4 regions of the Acerihabitans sp. genome follow, and region 1 is predicted to be linked to each of the others. Evidence: predicted binding sites of a transcription regulator. Region 1 holds the regulator's gene; each other region holds the start of a gene.

Region 1 (4,510 bases):
CCGAAGGCCACCAGCAGCAGGATGCACTGCATGCCGAGCATGATGCCGATCATCAGCGGCATTGAACGCCAGAAGCCGAAGTTGGCGCCCGAGGCGGTGAGCAGCATATTATTGGGACCGGGGGTAATGGCGGCCACCCAGAGAAACCCCAGCATTGACAGAAAAAGACTCAGTTCCACGTTTTGGCGGCGCTCCGGTAAAATGACGGGTATGAAACTACCAGTGCCAACGGGGATGCACAAGGCATAACGGGTGAAATTTCCTCAACACCTTGATTTATTGACCATCAGGACACAACATCGTGATTATTCCCTGGGAACAAATCGATCCTGACACCCTCTATAACCTGATCGAATCCTTTGTTCTGCGTGAAGGCACCGATTACGGCGAGCAGGAAAAATCCCTGGCGCAGAAGGTCGAGGATGTAAAACGGCAGCTGAAAAGCGGCGAGGCGGTAGTGGTCTGGTCGGAGCTGCATGAAAATATTAATATCATGCCGCGCGGACGGTTTCACGGTCACGCCGACGAGACGCCGGGTGAATAGCAAAGCCCCTGGCCCCTGGGCGCTAAATATGCTAACACTCACTGCTGGGCCTTGATGCCGGTCGCACGTCTTCACGCCGCATTTCAACCAAGCGTAGGGTTACCATGTCGACAAAACACCCCATTATTGCCGTTACCGGTTCCAGCGGTGCGGGCACCACCACCACCAGCCTGGCGTTTCGTAAAATATTCCAGCAGTTGGATATCCACGCCGCCGAGCTCGAAGGCGATAGCTTTCATTATTTTACGCGGCCGGAAATGGATATGGCGATCCGTAAGGCGCGGGATCTAGGACGCCATATCAGCTATTTTGGTCCGGAAGCCAATGATTTTGGCCTGTTGGAACATACGTTCCGTCAATATGGCGAATCCGGTCACGGCCAGTCGCGCAGGTATTTGCATACCTATGACGAGGCGGTGCCCTATAACCAGATACCCGGCACGTTTACCCCCTGGCAAGCGTTGCCGGAACCGACGGATGTGTTATTTTACGAGGGATTGCACGGCGGGGTGGTGACCGATAGCCAGGATGTGGCGCAGCATGTGGATTTGCTGGTGGGGGTGGTGCCTATCGTCAACCTGGAGTGGATTCAAAAGCTGGTGCGCGATACCGGCGAGCGGGGGCATTCGCGCGAGGCGGTAATGGATTCGGTGGTGCGGTCGATGGAGGATTATATTAACTACATCACACCGCAGTTTTCCCGTACCCATATTAATTTCCAGCGCGTGCCGACCGTCGATACGTCGAATCCTTTCGCCGCCAAGGCGATTCCCTCGCTTGACGAAAGTTTTGTCGTTATTCATTTCCGTAGCCTGGCGCATATCGACCTGCCCTACCTGCTGGCGATGCTGCAAGGCTCCTTTATTTCCAATATCAATACGCTGGTGGCGCCCGGCGGCAAGATGGGGCTGGCGATGGAGCTGATTATGGGGCCGCTGGTGCAGCGGTTGCTGGAAGGAAAGGAAATTAAGTAAACACGAGGCCGCGGGCGGGAAAACCACGCCCGATTCGGCCCCATTGGCACACTCTCCCTTAACACGCGGGTTTGAGTGTGGTGTTGGCGGGCCGGTTAGGCGGCGGGGGCGTGGCGTTCGTCGCGCACTTCAAAGCTGTGGGTCACGTTTACCGACGCGCCGAGCATCAGGGAAACGGAGCAGTATTTTTCCGCCGATAGGGTCACCGCCCGTTCCACCGCCTTGTCGGTTAGCCCGGTGCCGGTCACGATAAAGTGCAGATTGATATGGGTAAACAGGCGCGGCGCCTCGTCGCGGCGTTCAGAAGTGAGCTTGACCTCGCAATCGCGCACATCCTGCCGCGCCTTGTGTAGAATGGACACCACGTCAATGGCGCTGCAGCCGCCGACCGACATCAGTACCATTTCCATTGGGCTGGGCGCTTTTTCCCCTGCGTTCCCATCCATTAAAACCTGGTGGCCCGAGGCGGATTCGCCCATAAAAGATAACCCTTCTACCCATTTTACCCGTGCCTGCATTATGATGACTCCTGATATAAAACTTTCCAGCAGACTACATTTTTGTAGGAAAACTGGCAATGTTACTGAACATACTTCATGCTGAAGCAAGACAACAGAAGACACTGCATCAAACCTATGCTAAAAACAAGGCTGGATCGGGCTCATGATAATTAAAGGGCAAGAGATCGATCGGAACATCAAAATACCAGACCCTAATAAGTTCCCTTGCGCCGCTCCGTTTAAACGCGGACACAGAGTGAATAATACAAGCGCCGTAACAGGGAATACGATGTCCCGAACCTGGGATAGCGATGACAAAAGAGGATAACAGCGAATGGTTCTCGGCAAACCGCAAACAGACCCGACTCTCGAATGGTTCCTGTCTCATTGCCATATTCATAAGTATCCATCGAAGAGTACACTTATACATCAGGGTGAAAAGGCTGAAACGCTTTACTACATCGTTAAGGGCGCCGTGGCGGTGCTGATTAAGGATGAAGAAGGCAAAGAGATGATTCTTTCCTATCTTAACCAAGGAGATTTCATCGGCGAGCTCGGCTTATTCGAGGAAGGTCAGGAACGCAGCGCCTGGGTGCGGGCGAAAACCGCCTGTGAAGTCGCCGAGATTTCATATAAAAAATTCCGGCAGCTGATCCAGGTAAATCCGGATATCCTGATGCGCCTGTCGGCGCAGATGGCCAGCCGTTTACAGGTCACCTCGGAAAAAGTCGGTAACCTGGCATTCCTGGACGTGACCGGGCGCATCGCGCAGACCCTGTTGAATCTGGCGAAACAGCCCGACGCAATGACCCATCCCGACGGTATGCAAATCAAGATTACCCGTCAGGAAATCGGCCAAATCGTCGGCTGTTCCCGTGAAACGGTGGGACGTATTCTTAAAATGCTGGAAGACCAAAACCTGATATCCGCGCACGGTAAAACCATTGTCGTTTACGGCACGCGCTGATAGCCCCGTTAGACAGGCGTGGTGCTCCGTACCACGCTTTTTTTGCTGACAGTATGTGGCGCCGGTTAATCTACCACCCCGAAGTCAATTATGCCCTGCGGCAGACCATCGTGTTATGCCTGCCGGTGGCCGTCGGCCTGTTATTCGGCAGCCTGCAAAACGGCCTGCTGTTTTCACTGGTTCCCGCCTGCTGCAATATCGCCGGCCTCGATACCCTGCATAAACGCTTTTTTAAACGCCTGGCGGTGGGCGGTTCGCTGTTCGCCCTGAGTAGCGTGCTGATCCAGGTGCTGTTGGCCGTGCCGGTGCCCTTACCCCTGGTGCTGTTCGGCCTGGCGCTGCTGTTCGGCGTCACCGGTGAAATCAGCCCGTTGCATGGTCGTTTGCTGCCCGCCGCGCTTATCGCCGCCATCTTTACCCTGGGCCTGTCCGGCAATGTGCCGCCCGCCGTGCCGCCGCTGCTGTATATTGCCGGCACCGCCTGGTACGGCCTGTTTAACGCCCTGTGGTTCCGGCTATGGAAAGAGCAGCCGATGAGGGAATCGCTCAGTCTGCTATATCGGGAGCTGGCGGATTATATCGAGGCGAAATACAGCCTGCTGACTCAGCATACCGATCCGGAAACCGCCCTGCCGCCGCTGTTTGCCCGTCAGCAGTCGGTGATCGATCTAATAGCCCAGGTGTACCAGCAGCTGTATATGCTGTCGGCTAGCAACCAATTGCAATACAAACGCCTGTTGCGTTCTTTCCAGGTGGCGCTGGATTTGCAAGAGCATATCGCCGTGAGCCTGCACCAGCCTGACGAAGTCCAAAAACTGGTGGAACAAAGCCACGCCGAGGCGGTGATCCGTTATAACGCCCGCATGATTGCCACGCGGCTGAGGGTGCTGGCGGATGATATTTTATATCACCGTCAGCCAGGGCGTTTTAACATGGTTACCGCGCTGTCGGCGCTGGAAAAAATTGCCGAGCGCCACCCGGATAATCCGGTCGGGCAGTTTTGCTATTACCACTTCAGCCGTATCGCCAGGCTGTTGCGCACCCAGCGCCCGCTCTACCGCCGCGACCTGATGGCCGACAACCAGCAGAGGCTGTCTTTTTGGCATGCGCTGGTCAGCTACTGTTCCCTTAAATCCATGGCGCTGCGCAGCGCGGCAAGGCTTGGGATTATGTTGGCCATCGGCGGCAGCCTGGGGCTGGTATTGGATTTACCCAAACCCTACTGGATTTTAATGACGGTGATGTTCGTCAGCCAAAACGGCTATAACGCCACCAGGGTGCGTATCCAGCATCGGGCGCTGGGCACGCTGGCCGGGCTGGTGATTGCCGCCGGCACGCTGCGGCTCAGGCTGGACGACGGCACGGTGTTGCTGTGCATGCTGGCGCTGACGCTGGCGTCTTATCTGGTGTTGCGTAAAAACTATGGCCTGGCGATGACCGGCATGACGGTAACCGCGGTGTATACGCTGCAGTTGCTGTCGCTGAACGGCGCGCATTTCCTGGTGCCCAGGCTGGTGGATACGCT
Region 2 (4,510 bases), on a different contig from region 1:
GCCGGGATATTCGGCCCGCGCCGCGCCATCAAACCGTATGGTGATATGGCCCAGTTCTCGCAGGTTGCTGGTCGCCACTTCGCCCACCGCCGTGATGGGGAACACCGCGTTCGCCAGGGTCAGGGTCTCACCGGCCCGCAGTTCCCCCTGCATATCGCCGTGACGATGGATAAAACAATAGGCTTCGATATCCTCCGGCGCACCTTCACGGAAGGTGATGAGCATATGGTCGGCCAGCGATTCGCGCGCGTAATCACCGACACGCGTAAAGGTGGTCTGGTAAATCGTCTGCATAAATACTCCCTGATTCGATAACTTTATTGATAAATAAACCCGGATACCGCCCAGGCCAGCAATACGGTGGGCGCGCCGGTCAGGAAGCGGCCGACCAGCACCGAAGGCACGCCAACCCTGACCGTATCCTGCTTGGCTTCGGCCAATGACAACCCGACCGGGATAAAATCGGCGGCCGCCTGGGCATTAATGGCGAACAGCGCCGGCAGCGCCAGATGAGGAGGAATATGACCCTGGCCGATCTGCACGCCGACCAGGACGCCGATAACCTGCGCGATAACCGCCCCTGGACCGAGAAAGGGTGACAACAGCGGAAAGGAGCAGATCAGCGCCAGCGTCACCAGGCCGATGGGACTGTTGGCCAGCGGCGTCAGGCCGTGGGCGATAAAATCCCCCAGGCCCGAGGCGATGATGATGCCGATAAGCGCCGAGACAAAGGCCATAAAAGGCAGGATGGTTTTCAGTACGGTATCAATGGTTTCACGCCCGGCCTGGAAAAACACCGCCACCACCGATCCCATGCCCATCCCGACTTTCGCCAGCAGCCCGTCGCTTTGTTCGGTGATCTTTTTACTGGTGTCGTAATCACGGCCGGCGGCTTTTGCCTGCGTCCCTTTGTCCTGGGCGCTCTCGCCTGTGGTCTGGGCACGGGGCAACCCGTCAACCGGCTGGGGATCTTCATCCGACAGCAGTTGGATATTCTGCTCACGCACGCCGGAGACATAAATGTCTTCCAGGATAAACTGCGCCAGCGGACCGGAGCGGCCGGTGGCATGGATATTGACCGTGGGAATGCGCCGTTTGGGGTAGATGCCGCAGCGCAGCGTGCCGCCGCAGTCTATGACCACCACGCCGATTTCGTCCACCGGCGGTTCACCCTCCTTGAACGCGTCCACGGTCGGCCAGCCGGTGAGCTGGCTGAGGCGATCGACAATCGCCGGACGCGTGCCCGCCGTGATGTACACCACTTTTTTGTCCGGCACGGCCTCAATCACCAGGGGCCCGCCCCAGCCGCTTTCGCCTTTCTCGATACGAATAAATTTATTCATCGCCCTCTCCTGGGATTACAAGCGAACCTGTTGATCAAGTTGGATATGCATTTTGCGTTCAAATATCGAGGTGGTCAGATCGGTTATCCACCCGCGGAAAAAATTGGTGAACATGCCGACCAGAAGGTAACTGACCGCCAACGGCCCCAACGGCAGGTTCAGGGTGGTCAGCCCGTTGGCGATGCCGAGATAGACAAACAGTTCGCCCGGGTTGATATGGGGAAACAGGCCGTTCATGGAGTGGCAGCTGTACGAGGCGGCGGCGTAATAGCTGGGTTTATATTTTTCCGGCATAAAACGCCCGAGACTCAAGGTCATGGGGTTGCAAAAGACAAAGGTGCCGATAACCGGCAGCAGCAGATACCGCGAGACCGGATTACCCGCGCAGCGCTGGGCCAGGCGTTCAATTCTGCTCTGGCCGACAAAGACGATCAGGGCGTTCATAATGACCAATAAACTGATAAGCAGCGGGAGGATGCCGGTCACCATGCCGACAAACACCGAACCGCCTTTTTGAAACAGGCCGATAAACCACTCGGCGCCGTGGGCGATCACGTCAATCATATTTTTCTCCATTTCAGGGTAAGAACCAGGGAAAGCACCTTTGTCGATACCGACGTCGACGTCTTTCACTGCCTAAGATAGGCGACTCACGTTATGGTTTGTTAGATATACATCACGTTTTGAAAGTTATTTCTTTTGAAATGAAATATTATCGATTGTTTTTGCGTTTCCAATGAAATATTTGCGGATGCTTTGCTGGAAAAGAGGGTCTGGTAAGACGCGGCGGCTCAAGGGGGAATGCGGCAAACATCCGCGTTATGAAGTAAAACCGATATTAGCGTCGCCCATCGACCGCGATGCGCAATGCAAGCCCCGCCAGCACGCTGGCCATTACCCAGCGCTGCAGGGTAAGCCATAGCGGCCGGGTGCCGAAAAAGGCGGCGATATGGGCCGCCGATAGTGCAATCAGGGCATTCACGCTGACGCTGATGATAATTTGCGTGAAACCGAGCAGCATCGACTGGCTCAGAATATGGCCGTTGGCCGGAATGATAAACTGCGGCAGCAGCGAAAGATAAAGTATGGCCGCCTTGGGATTTAATAAATTCGTCAGCAACCCCATGGTAAACAGCCGGCGGGCGCTGTCGCGTGGCAACCGCCTGACCTGGAAGGGAGACGATCCGCCGCGCCTTACCGCCCGCCAGGCCAGATAAAGCAGGTACAACGCCCCGGCAAAGCGCAATACATCATAGGCAAAGGGGACGGCCATTAATAACGCCGTAATGCCCAACGCGGCGAACAGCATATAGAAAACAAACCCCAGCGCCACGCCGCCCAGCGAAATCATGCCTGCTTTCGGCCCCTGGCAGACGGATCGGGAAATCAAATAAATCATATTCGGCCCCGGCGTCAATACCAGGCCCAGGGCGATGGCGGCAAAAGGCAGCAGTTGAGTATCCAGCATAAGGATGTCCGTCCGGCACAGTGGGGTTAATGTCCTGGTCATGATACGCAACAATGATCAGCGAAAACAGGGATTTCGTGGACGATCGCCGCCTGAAGGGCGTGTAGGCCGCCGCCTCTTGCCGACCGCCATAATCACGCGGCAAAATCCCCTTTTTAGGTAAAGATAACGAAAAGAGTGTTAATCGGACGTTACCGGGTTCTTCACAATGCGGCTATTACATGTAAAACTGAATGCGCTGAATTCATCAAAAAAATATAATCAATCCGGTCTGGTTTCGGAGGTGTCAATCCGGGAGAGGGCCATAGACAATTTTTCTTGGGCTTATTAATTTAACTCCAACCCTTTGGCGTAATCATGAATACTTCCAGCATTAAGGTGTTACTGGTTGAAGACGACGAACCCATGCGCATGGAGTTCGAGTCCATGGTATTAAGCCATCCCCGCCTGACACTGGCGGGAAGCGTCGCCACTCTCGGCGATGCATCGGCGTTGCTGCGCCATACCGTTGCGGACGTCGCCATTATCGATTTGGGCCTGCACGACGGCGACGGTATTGAGCTTATCAAATCATTGCAGCAGCAGGGATCGCGCACCGCGGTGCTGGTCGCCACCATCTTCGGCGACGAAGCCCATGTTATCCGCGCCATCGAGGCGGGCGCGCGCGGATACCTGCTCAAAGATACCTCCATTGATGAATTCGCCCGGGCGGTTGAACTGGTGCACGCCGGCGGCGCCCCCCTGTCACCGCAAATCGCCCGTCATCTGCTCAAAAGGTTCGAACCGGCGGAAAAATCCAGCGCCGCGCTACGCCCCGACGGCCTGACGGCGAGGGAAATCGATATTCTCCGGCATATTTCGCAGGGATTTACCGTGGCCGAATCCGCGCGCATGCTGAATATTTCAACCCATACCGTCGCCACCCATATCAAGAATATCTACAGCAAACTGGCCGTTCATAACCGCGTGGAAGCCCTTATCCAGGCACGGAATCAGGGCCTGATTTAATGGGCGCACGCCAACGGCGGCGATGGGCATGGCTGGCGCTGGCGCTGCTGCTGGGCTCCGCCTGGCTTGGCTGCGCCGCTGCCCAGCCCGCCACCGCGGCGGCGGCGGCGGAGAAAATCCTGCTGCTGGATCGCGCGGAATTTATCTACAGCCGCGATGCCACGCCACCCACGCGGCATGGCGCCACGGTGGCGTTGCCGGATAACTGGCGCCTGCGGCTGCCGGCGTTTAGCGGCATTGCCTGGTATCGGCTGGACTTTCATCTTGACGCGCCGCCGGCGCGGCCGCTGGCCTTATACCTGCCGCACCTTTCCGTGGCCGGCGAAGTCTGGCTTAACGGATCGCTGCTTAACCCCGGCGTGCGTTTTAACGATACCAGCGGCCGGCACGTGGTGCCGATGAAGGAATCGCCATTATATATCGTGCTGCCCGCCGGGTTATTCCACAGCGGCGACAACCAGCTGGCCGTCAGGCTGGAAGGAGACAGCGCGCTGCGCAGCGGCCTGTCCGCCATCCGCCTGGGGCCGGCGCTACCCCTGCGCGACCAGTGGTTTGAACGCTATCTGCTGCAGGTGATTGTCCCCTATGTCCTTCTGGTGCTGATTGCCGGTTCGCTGTGTTTCCTGGTGGCCTACACCTGGCGGCAAAAACGCCTGTTTATCATTCAGTTTGCCCTGTTGGCATCAATGAC
Region 3 (4,510 bases), on a different contig from region 1:
GCCATTACTACCAGGAGTGCGCGCGGCGGGGAATAGCCTTTGAACACCAGTGGTGCGGCGTGACGCAGTTGGCCCATGACGACCGATCCCGCCGCAAGCTGCGGCGCATCCTGGACACCGGCTGGCCCGCTGGACTTATCGGCGAGGTGGCCCGCGAGGATATGCCGGCGCTGACGGGGCTTTCCACCGGCAGCGGCGGGGTCACATACCCGCTGGGAGGCTGGCTTAATCCCGCCCAACTGACCGCCGGCGTCATCGCCCGCGCGCAGTCACGGGGCATGGCGGTGCGCTACGGCCACGATCTGCGGGAATTAAGCGCCGGCACCGACGGGTGGCGGCTTGATTTCGGCGCGGGCCGCCTGGCCCGCCACGCCACGGTGGTGCTGGCCGTCGGCCATCGCATGCTGCAATGGCCGATCACCGCCCCGCTGCCGTTGACCAGCGTGCGAGGCCAGGTCAGCCATGTCCCCGCCCTGCCGGCGCTGCAGGCCTTAAAGCAGGTGCTGTGCTATGACGGTTACCTGACGCCCGCAAGCCCCGGTTTCTTCACCCACTGTCTGGGCGCCAGCGCAATGCGCGACGATGAGGAAACGGATTACCGCCCCGGCGAGCAGCGGACCAATCGCGAACGGCTGATCGCCTGCGTGCCGGATCAGGCCTGGGCGCGGTCGGTTGATGTCAGCGCCGGCGAAGCGCGCGTAAGCGTGCGCAGCAGCGCCAGGGATCATATGCCCATGCTCGGCGGCGTGCCCGATTTCGCCGCCATCCGGCGAGAGTATGCGGATCTGCCCAAACGCCTGCAAGCCGGTGAACCGGTGGCGGACGCGCCGGCGTATGCCGATCTGTTTATGCTGGGCGGCCTGGGGTCGCGCGGTTTATGCACCGCGCCCCTGGCGGCGGAGATCCTGGCCGGGCAGATATTCGGCGAACCCCTGCCGCTAAGTCTGGCGCAGTCGGCGGCGCTCAACCCCAACCGTTTCTGGCTGCGGAAATTATTAAAGGGACGTGAAATATAATTATTCATCGATACAAATAATAATATTAAAAAAAAACCGTACAAAAGCGGGTTATTCTGTTTGGTAAAGTTTTGGCCCAATTATTTTAACGAATGGCCAACATTTAAATTAATTATCAGCGTTGGATTGCCGCTATTAAGGTATGCCCCAAACAAGGATGTTAACGATTTGCGGGCCATCCGTTGCATAGCGGGTGTTATCATACACATTCAGCCTTTTTATCACCGCCACAGCGGGATTGGTATGATAGATAAATCGATATCAGCGATAAAAAGTGATTCATATCACATTATATCCGACAAAGCGGATCAAGACAGGTCCCCATGGGTCGTTTTTAAAAAAGTTAGCTTACCAATGGTAACTTTAGCCAAATGCAGCCGCAACCTATTGTTTTAATATGTTTTATCTTGAAAAATGACTTGTTTTTATTGCTGCGGGAACTGTGATAATAATCTCATTTAACAAAAATCATAAAGCTCATACATAAATTTACAATGGTGACAGCACAGAGTACTTCATAAAATGGGGCCGCTAAAAAATGAAGCCTTCATTTTCACTGGAGATTAATGATGATAAAAATAAATAAACTCACGGTTTGGCAAAAAATGGGTTTTGGCATGGGGGACGCCGCATGCGGTATAGTTTATTCATCCGTCACCATGTTTCTGACTTATTTTTACACGGATATCTACGGTATTTCGGCGGCGGCGGTCGGCGTTATGTTTCTGGTCACCCGCATTTTGGATGCGGTATCCGATCCCTTGACCGGATTATTAGCGGACCGGGTGCGCACCCGCTGGGGGCATTTTCGTCCCTGGCTGGTATGGTTTGCCGTGCCTTATGCCGTTATCGCGATCTTGACCTTTACCACGCCCGAACTCACCGGCACCGGCAAGCTGGTCTATGCCTATATTACCTACACACTTTTAATGCTGTTTTATACCTTTATCAATATTCCTTATTGCTCGCTGGGCGGGGTAATCACCTCGGATGAAAAAGATCGCCTCTCCGCGCAGTCCTATCGTTTCACCATCTCCTCAGCGGCGGGCCTGGTGGTGTCCATCGGTACATTATGGCTGGTGGACTGGTTTGGCAAAGGCAACAAGCAGCTGGGCTATCAATGCACCATGGCGGTGATGGGCGTTCTGGCGGTCGTCATGCTGTTTATCTGCTTTTTCTCGACCAAGGAACAAATCAATCCGCAAAAACAGGGTAATGAAACCGTACTAAGCGATCTGAAAAACCTGCTCTCCAACGATCAGTGGCGCGTTGTCGCCATCATCACTTTTTTTTCCAGTATGGCCGGCGTCATGCGCAGCGCCGCCACGCTGTATTACGCCACCTATCTGATGCTTGACCCGCAGCATACCGATCTCACTGGCACGGCGATGAAATCGGCGTTTATCACGACAAGCGTCGTCGGCACGATCCTCGGCGCGATGGCGGCCGGCTTTTTCGCCAAACGCTTCAACGCGGTCAGCATGTTCAAAAACATCAACTTAATTTTGGTCATTACCGGCGTGGTGATGTTCTTGATGCCGCCAAAATGGCTTAGCGTGGTTTTCCCGCTGTATTTCCTCATCGGGTTTTTCCATCAAATGTATCAGCCATTTAAGTGGAATATGATGGCCAATGCCGCTGATTACGGCGAATGGAAAACCGGCCGGCGCATTACCGGGCTTTCCTTTTCCGGCAATTTATTCGCCTTGAAACTGGGCATGGCCGTGGCGGGCGCCCTGGTGGGGTTTTCCCTGGGCTGGTTTGGCTACCAGGCCGGATCGCCGACGCAAAACGCGCTGGCGACCACCGGTATCATCGGCTTGCTTACCGTCGGTCCCAGCCTGTCATACCTGATTTTGTACTGGTTGACCCGGTTTTATAAGCTCGACGATAAAACCATGGAAAAAATCCAGGCGGACTTGGCGCAGCGCCAGCTCAATCTTCAGGCACCGGCCGAAAACATTATTATCAACGGGGATGAGCCGCTGGCGCATAGCCATTAATGTCGCCATTTATCCCCGGCATCGGGGATGACGAGCCGCCAACTTTCACATTTGCCAAGGAAAATTGTATATGCATGACAATCGGTCCTCCGCATGGCGCCCCGATCGGGGTGACGGAACTTATCAAAATCCGGTGCTGCACGCCGATTATTCGGACCCGGATATCGTGCGCGCCGGCGATGATTTTTATCTGGTGGCCTCCAGTTTCAATCATATGCCCGGGCTGCCGGTCCTGCACTCCACCGACCTGGTTAACTGGCAAATTGTTAACCATGTGGTCCCTCGCCTGACGTTGGCGGGATATGACGCCTTTCAGCCGGGTAAAGGCATATGGGCGCCCAGCATCCGTTATCACGCCGGCATGTTCTGGGTGTTTTTCAGCACGCCGGACGAGGGTATATTCATGTGCCGCGCCGCCGATCCCCGGGGGGAATGGTCGGCGCCGCATTGCCTCAAACCGGCCAAAGGCTGGATCGATCCCTGCCCCTTCTGGGACGACGATGGCCGGGCCTGGCTGGTGCACGCCTTTGCCTATAGCCGCAGCGGCGTTAAACATCGTCTGCAGCTGTGCGAGATGTCGCCTGACGGCCAATCCCTGCTGGACCAAGGGCGGACGCTGTATGACGGCAGCGCCGATCTTCCGACGCTGGAAGGGCCGAAAGTATACAAACGCCATGGCTGGTACTATATTTTCGCCCCGGCCGGCGGCGTGGCTACCGGTTGGCAGGCCGTGCTGCGTTCACGCGACATTAAGGGCCCTTATGAAGCAAGAAAAGTCTTGCATCAGGGTCAAACACAGGTCAATGGCCCGCATCAGGGCGGATGGGTCGAGCTGGCCAATGGTGAAAACTGGTTTATGCATTTTCAGGATGCGGGCGTCTATGGCCGCCTGGTGCATCTGCAACCCCTGCGCTGGGTGAATGATTGGCCGGTCATCGGCAGCGGCGCCGATGACGGCCCCGGCGAGCCGGTAGCCAGCTGGACCAAACCCGGTATGGCTGCGTCCCAGACGCCGTGCGAACCCGCCGCCTCGGATGATTTTTCATCCGATCATCTCGGCCTGCAATGGCAGTGGCAGGCCAATCCACGGCCATATTGGGCGCGGCGAGACCACCTGGGTATGCACTTGGCCTGTGAAACCTTGCCGTTGCGCGACGGGCGGGCCTCTTTATACGATGCCGCCAATTTGTTGCTGCAAAAATTCCCGGCGCGGGAATTTTCGGTGACCACCCGTATGAAGGCGGATTTGCGCCATGACGGCGAGCAGTGCGGCCTGATTATCTATGGTGAACGCTATGCCGCCCTGGGGTTGCGTCTGGACCAGGGTGAGTATCGCCTTAGCTGGGAAACCGGTTGGCGCGGCGACCGGGGGGAAGTCAATGTGGCGGCGCGCGTCATAGCCGCATGGCCGGACGCCTGCGCGCTGAATTTGCGCATTGTCGTCAGGCAGGACGCCATCTGTACCTTTTCCTACAGCCTGGATAACCATGC
Region 4 (4,510 bases), on a different contig from region 1:
CACAGCGTCAGCGTACGCCCTGCCGCCGGGATTACCTTTTAAGGCCGGTGCCGGTATGTACCCGGCGTCGGCTTATCATGCCAGCCCCAAGCCATGAGGACAGAATGATGTCGCAGCCTTTAATAATCGTCATGCCGCTTTACCCCGGCGTTACCCAGTTGGATTTCACCGGCCCGCATCAGTTCTTTTCCCGTCTGCCGGATACCCGGGTGATCGCCGCTTCGATGGGCGGCCTGCCGGTCAGCGCCGACGGCCTGGTGTTTTCCGGGCTGGCCGACCTGTCGGCTGTCGCGCGATGCGATATTCTCTGCGTGCCCGGCGGCTCCGGCAGCACGGAAATGATCGCGGACCCGGTGTTTATGGCCGAAATCCGGCGGCTGGCGGGCCAGGCCCGTTATATCACCTCGGTGTGTACCGGGTCGCTGATCCTGGGGGCGGCCGGGCTGCTGGTGGGTAAACGCGCCGCCTGCCACTGGGGTTGGCGCCATTTGTTGACGTTGTTCGGCGCCATTCCCGACGCGGGCCGCGTGGTGCGGGACGGCAATATCATCACCGGCGGCGGCGTGACCGCGGGCATCGATTTTGCGCTGGTGGTAATCAACGAGATAGTCGATAAAGCCACCGCCGAGGCTATCCAGCTCGGACTGGAATACGCCCCGGAGCCGCCATTTAACGCCGGCCGGCCGGAAACCGCCCCAGAGTCGGTGCGGGAGCCGGTGGCGGGGCGGATCGCGGCCAACGTGGCCACGCGCCAGCCTGTGGTCGAAGCGGCAGCCCGCGCCATGTTTGCCGACCGGGTTGGCGGATAACCGCCAACGCGTCCCGCTCGGGATTAGGCGCGGCGCTAAGGGATGGCGAGCATAAGCCGTTCGCGTAGGCGCCGGGTTCCCCGGACAAACAGATCGCTATCATTCAGCGCGCGGGCCAGCGTCAGCGCGCCCTGGATACCGGCGACGATGTCCTCGGCCACGGCGCCCGCCCGCGGTTGACAGACCCCGGCGCGTTGCAGCGCTTGGCGTAACGCCCCGATCCAGCGGGTAAAATAAGCGGCGATGGCGGCGGCAAATCGATCGCGCGTGCCGTCCAGGGCGAAGGCACCCATCAGGCAGATGCGCTGTCCGGACAGGAAATACTCATCCACCGCGCGCCACATGCCGTTAATCGCATCCAGCGCGTCATTACGCTCCAGCGGGTGGAAAATATGGTGGTGGAACCAGGCGTCGACCTCGACAAGCACCGCCGCCGCCATGGCGTCTTTTCCACCGGGGAAAAAGTGATAGAGACTGCCTTTGCCCAGGCCGGTATTTTCGCTGATACGGCTCAGTGAGGCGCCTTCAAAGCCGCATTCGCGAAAAGTCTCGGCAATCCGCGCAATCAGCAGCGCGTTATCCGCGCTTTGCGCGGCCATCTACAGGCCGAAATCGGACAGGCCGGGATGATCGTCGGGACGACGTCCCAACGGCCAGTGGAACTTGCGATCCCGATCGGTAATGGGCAGATCGTTGATACAGGCGAAACGGCGGGCCATCAATCCCTCGGCGTTGAACTGCCAATTCTCATTGCCATAGGAACGAAACCAGTTACCGCTATCGTCATGCCATTCATACGCAAAGCGTACCGCAATGCGTTCGCCGGTATACGCCCACAGTTCCTTGATCAGCCGGTAATCCAGCTCCCTCGCCCATTTACGGCTCAGGAATGCCACGACTTCCTCGCGGCCGGTGACGATTTCCGCGCGATTACGCCATTGCGTATCGGCAGTGTACACCAGCGACACGCGCCGCGGGTCTCGGCTGTTCCAGCCGTCCTCAGCCATGCGGACTTTGGCGGCGGCGGTTTCAAGGTTAAAGGGAGGAACCAGGTTTGCCATGATGGATGCCTTATTTAACTAAGAGGTGCCCAGACTGTACCAATCGGTACAGTTGATGGCAAGCGGTTTTACGCCGCCGGAAAGGCAGCCGCTTGACGGCGGGTTCAAACAGGCAAGGGCCGGGGTATAAACATCTGGTGGCGCGGCGGGATTACGGTCCCGGCGGCGGGCAGGCGCAGCGCCATCCCACCCGGCAGCGCGGCGGCCGGTGGGATCAGCGCAACGGCATCTTGACGAGGTGCGTCCGTCTTTGTCCGGTTAGTTTACCTGCCATTCCGGCGGTGTGTTGGACAGCACGTACAGCGTGACCTCTTTCAGGTTGTCCCAGGCTTCGCGCCAGGAGACCATTTCAACCGATAGCGTAATGCCCAGCAGCCCGGTAACGAACCAGCAGGCCATGCTGATGCCGACGCCACTGAAGATAAACGCCAGCGCATTGTGGCTGCTTTTACGGCAAAAGACATTTAACGTGCTGGCGAAAAACATCATCACCGCGCTGAGCAATTCCCAGCGCATCATGAAGAAGCCTGCGGTAAGAGTACCCATGGCAACCACCCCCCATTTGTAAGATGGTGTAATTTTCTCCTGTTTTGTTGCATTGCGCTACAAAAATATGTGATGTAGATCTACTTTTTTAAGGGATTTGTGCTTGCGCCCAGGATTTTGATGATTTATTGGTCAATTGCACCGCAGATGCCGGACCCTGAGCGACGCGCGGCGGTTAACGCCCGCGGCTTGAAACGCGCAGCTGTAATTTGCGGTGTTTTAGGATTTTACTGAGAAAATTAATTAACCAGATAAAAAGTATCATTTTAACGACGTTTAACGTCATTAATGCGTTGTTGCCCTGTTTTATAACATAAATTAATTGCTTTGCGTCCGTAAACGGCACATATTCGTCACCTGTTTCAATTTAATTGAGCAGCCGGTATTTAACTTTATATACTGGCTTGCGCGCGGATTTTAGCGCTATTTATCCAACGCTGGCTTTCGGTCGGCGGAGATTATTAAAAAGCAACATGAAATTCACCGTCCGGGTATTGACGCCCTGTGCCGTCAGTCAATTTTTTGCCTTGGCAAACCGTTAATGGCTTTCCCCCGGGGATACTGTTTATATGACCAAAACTGCCATGCCCGCTATTGCCATCGCCTTTCCCCTGCGCGAGGATGACCCGGCGGGTACCCGGCTGGCCCTGCCCGGCGGCACCCGGGTGCGCCGGGTGATTATTCTGACCTATCCCGGCTGCTTTTTCGGCGAAATGGTCAAGCTGCTGGAGATGCTGGCGGGGCTGAACGACCTTGCGGTGATGCAAGGCGGGCAAAAAATACACTTCATCCCGCAAATCTACTCGGCGATGGGCGGGCGCATCTCTTCGCCGGCCAGCCGTTTAATCCACGCCCAAACCCTTACGGTGAGCGGGCCAATCCCGATCGAGCCTGACCTGCTGATCATCGCCCACGGCACCCGTGCGGCGGCGGCGGCGCCTAACGAATCATTATCCCTCTGGCTAAGGGCGGTCTGCCCCGGCGCCGGACAGATTGTCGCGCTTGGGTCAGGCGCGCTGCGCCTGGCGGCGGCCGGGCTGCTTAACCACCGCCGGGCCACTACCCATACCGCGCTGGCGCCCTATCTTGCCGAGCATTATCCCCTGGTCAAGGTGAATATGCCGGCGCCGCTGCAAATTGACGGCAATATCCTGACCACCAGCGAACATATCAATTTGCGCGAACTGGCGCTGCAGCTGTTGAAAGGCCCGTTGCCGCTGCTCCTCGCCAGCCAGACCCAGTCAGGGGCCGGCGAGCGTGCGCCGCGGCTGGCGGCGGATACGCCGGTAACGGCGCAGATATTCACCCGTCGGGACACCATCGCCCACCGGGTGACGCTCTGGTGGCTGAAGCACATTGATGAGGATTTGGGCATGGAGAAATCGGCATGCTTCTTGGCCATGAGCGAGCGCAGTTTTCGCCGCCATTTCACCCTCGAAGTGGGCTATTCGCCTTCTCTTTTTTTACTGCTGCTGCGGTTGGAATTGGCGCGTCAGGCGTTGCTTGACAGCACTTTGCCCATCGACAAGATCGCCCGGCGCGGCGGATTGCATGATGGACAGCAGCTGGCGCGCATTTTCCGCAAATTTTTCAACGTCAGCCCGCATCAATACCGCACGCATCCGGACAAACTCAAACCCACCCTTGACTACCCTTTGTACGCCGCCCTGTTCAACGGTTGCGCCATTCCCTCCTGGCTGCGGCAATTACAAGACTACGCCGTCGCGGAATAAGGCACCGGCATGATATGAATAAAAATAAAAAATAGATATATTCAAAATATGTGCTAGCGCTTAAATAAGTGAAATATCGAACTTGTGATGTCGTTTATTGCAAGCTCATGCTCAATATTCAATGTCTTCCTTGCGCAAAGTAGTTATTCCCGCCTTTGGCCGCTTAAGCATGTATTCCGGCCGGATCTGCACTGGTAAATATTACCGCGCCCTTGTGTTACCGGCTAAAATAATGGCGAGAATTGGCCGGTTTAATAAGCCAATTCCATTCATGTCGTATATCGAATTTTTCAAGGAAATATCATGCTCAGCCAACGTCTTTTTAAAGCCGGTGCTTTGTCACTGTTATGCCTCGGCGCCA

The links. Region 1 encodes CRP, which controls carbon source genes, mostly activating them, when cyclic AMP is high. Its sites were predicted from a motif close to ATGTGANNNNNNTCACAT; they were not measured.
Region 2: the regulator CRP is predicted to act here: its motif matches at 2,008-2,025, upstream of srlA (PTS glucitol/sorbitol transporter subunit IIC).
Region 3: the regulator CRP is predicted to act here: its motif matches at 1,289-1,306, upstream of VGC33_RS20855 (glycoside-pentoside-hexuronide (GPH):cation symporter).
Region 4: the regulator CRP is predicted to act here: its motif matches at 2,484-2,501, upstream of VGC33_RS08980 (YjcB family protein).

Annotation. Positions count from the first base shown of each region.
Region 1 covers NZ_DASWOM010000015.1:18,474-22,983, reverse strand. The annotation lists gene VGC33_RS02330 (LysE family translocator) at 1-179, opposite strand, end outside; gene VGC33_RS02325 (YheU family protein) at 302-544, shown strand; gene VGC33_RS02320 (phosphoribulokinase) at 649-1,518, shown strand; gene VGC33_RS02315 (OsmC family protein) at 1,614-2,036, opposite strand; gene crp (cAMP-activated global transcriptional regulator CRP) at 2,353-2,985, shown strand; gene VGC33_RS02305 (YccS/YhfK family putative transporter) at 3,039-4,510, shown strand, end outside.
Region 2 covers NZ_DASWOM010000020.1:3,706-8,215, reverse strand. The annotation lists gene srlB (PTS glucitol/sorbitol transporter subunit IIA) at 1-294, opposite strand, end outside; gene srlE (PTS glucitol/sorbitol transporter subunit IIB) at 318-1,343, opposite strand; gene srlA (PTS glucitol/sorbitol transporter subunit IIC) at 1,359-1,907, opposite strand; gene VGC33_RS03980 (LysE family translocator) at 2,182-2,811, opposite strand; gene VGC33_RS03975 (response regulator) at 3,169-3,819, shown strand; gene VGC33_RS03970 (sensor histidine kinase) at 3,819-4,510, shown strand, end outside.
Region 3 covers NZ_DASWOM010000127.1:34,272-38,781, reverse strand. The annotation lists gene mnmC (bifunctional tRNA (5-methylaminomethyl-2-thiouridine)(34)-methyltransferase MnmC2/FAD-dependent 5-carboxymethylaminomethyl-2-thiouridine(34) oxidoreductase MnmC1) at 1-1,016, shown strand, start outside; gene VGC33_RS20855 (glycoside-pentoside-hexuronide (GPH):cation symporter) at 1,586-3,019, shown strand; gene VGC33_RS20850 (glycoside hydrolase family 43 protein) at 3,090-4,510, shown strand, end outside.
Region 4 covers NZ_DASWOM010000050.1:40,586-45,095, forward strand. The annotation lists gene VGC33_RS08960 (cysteine hydrolase family protein) at 1-42, shown strand, start outside; gene VGC33_RS08965 (DJ-1/PfpI family protein) at 108-809, shown strand; gene VGC33_RS08970 (TetR/AcrR family transcriptional regulator) at 845-1,408, opposite strand; gene VGC33_RS08975 (nuclear transport factor 2 family protein) at 1,409-1,870, opposite strand; gene VGC33_RS08980 (YjcB family protein) at 2,129-2,416, opposite strand; gene VGC33_RS08985 (helix-turn-helix domain-containing protein) at 2,986-4,149, shown strand; gene VGC33_RS08990 (Csu type fimbrial protein) at 4,453-4,510, shown strand, end outside.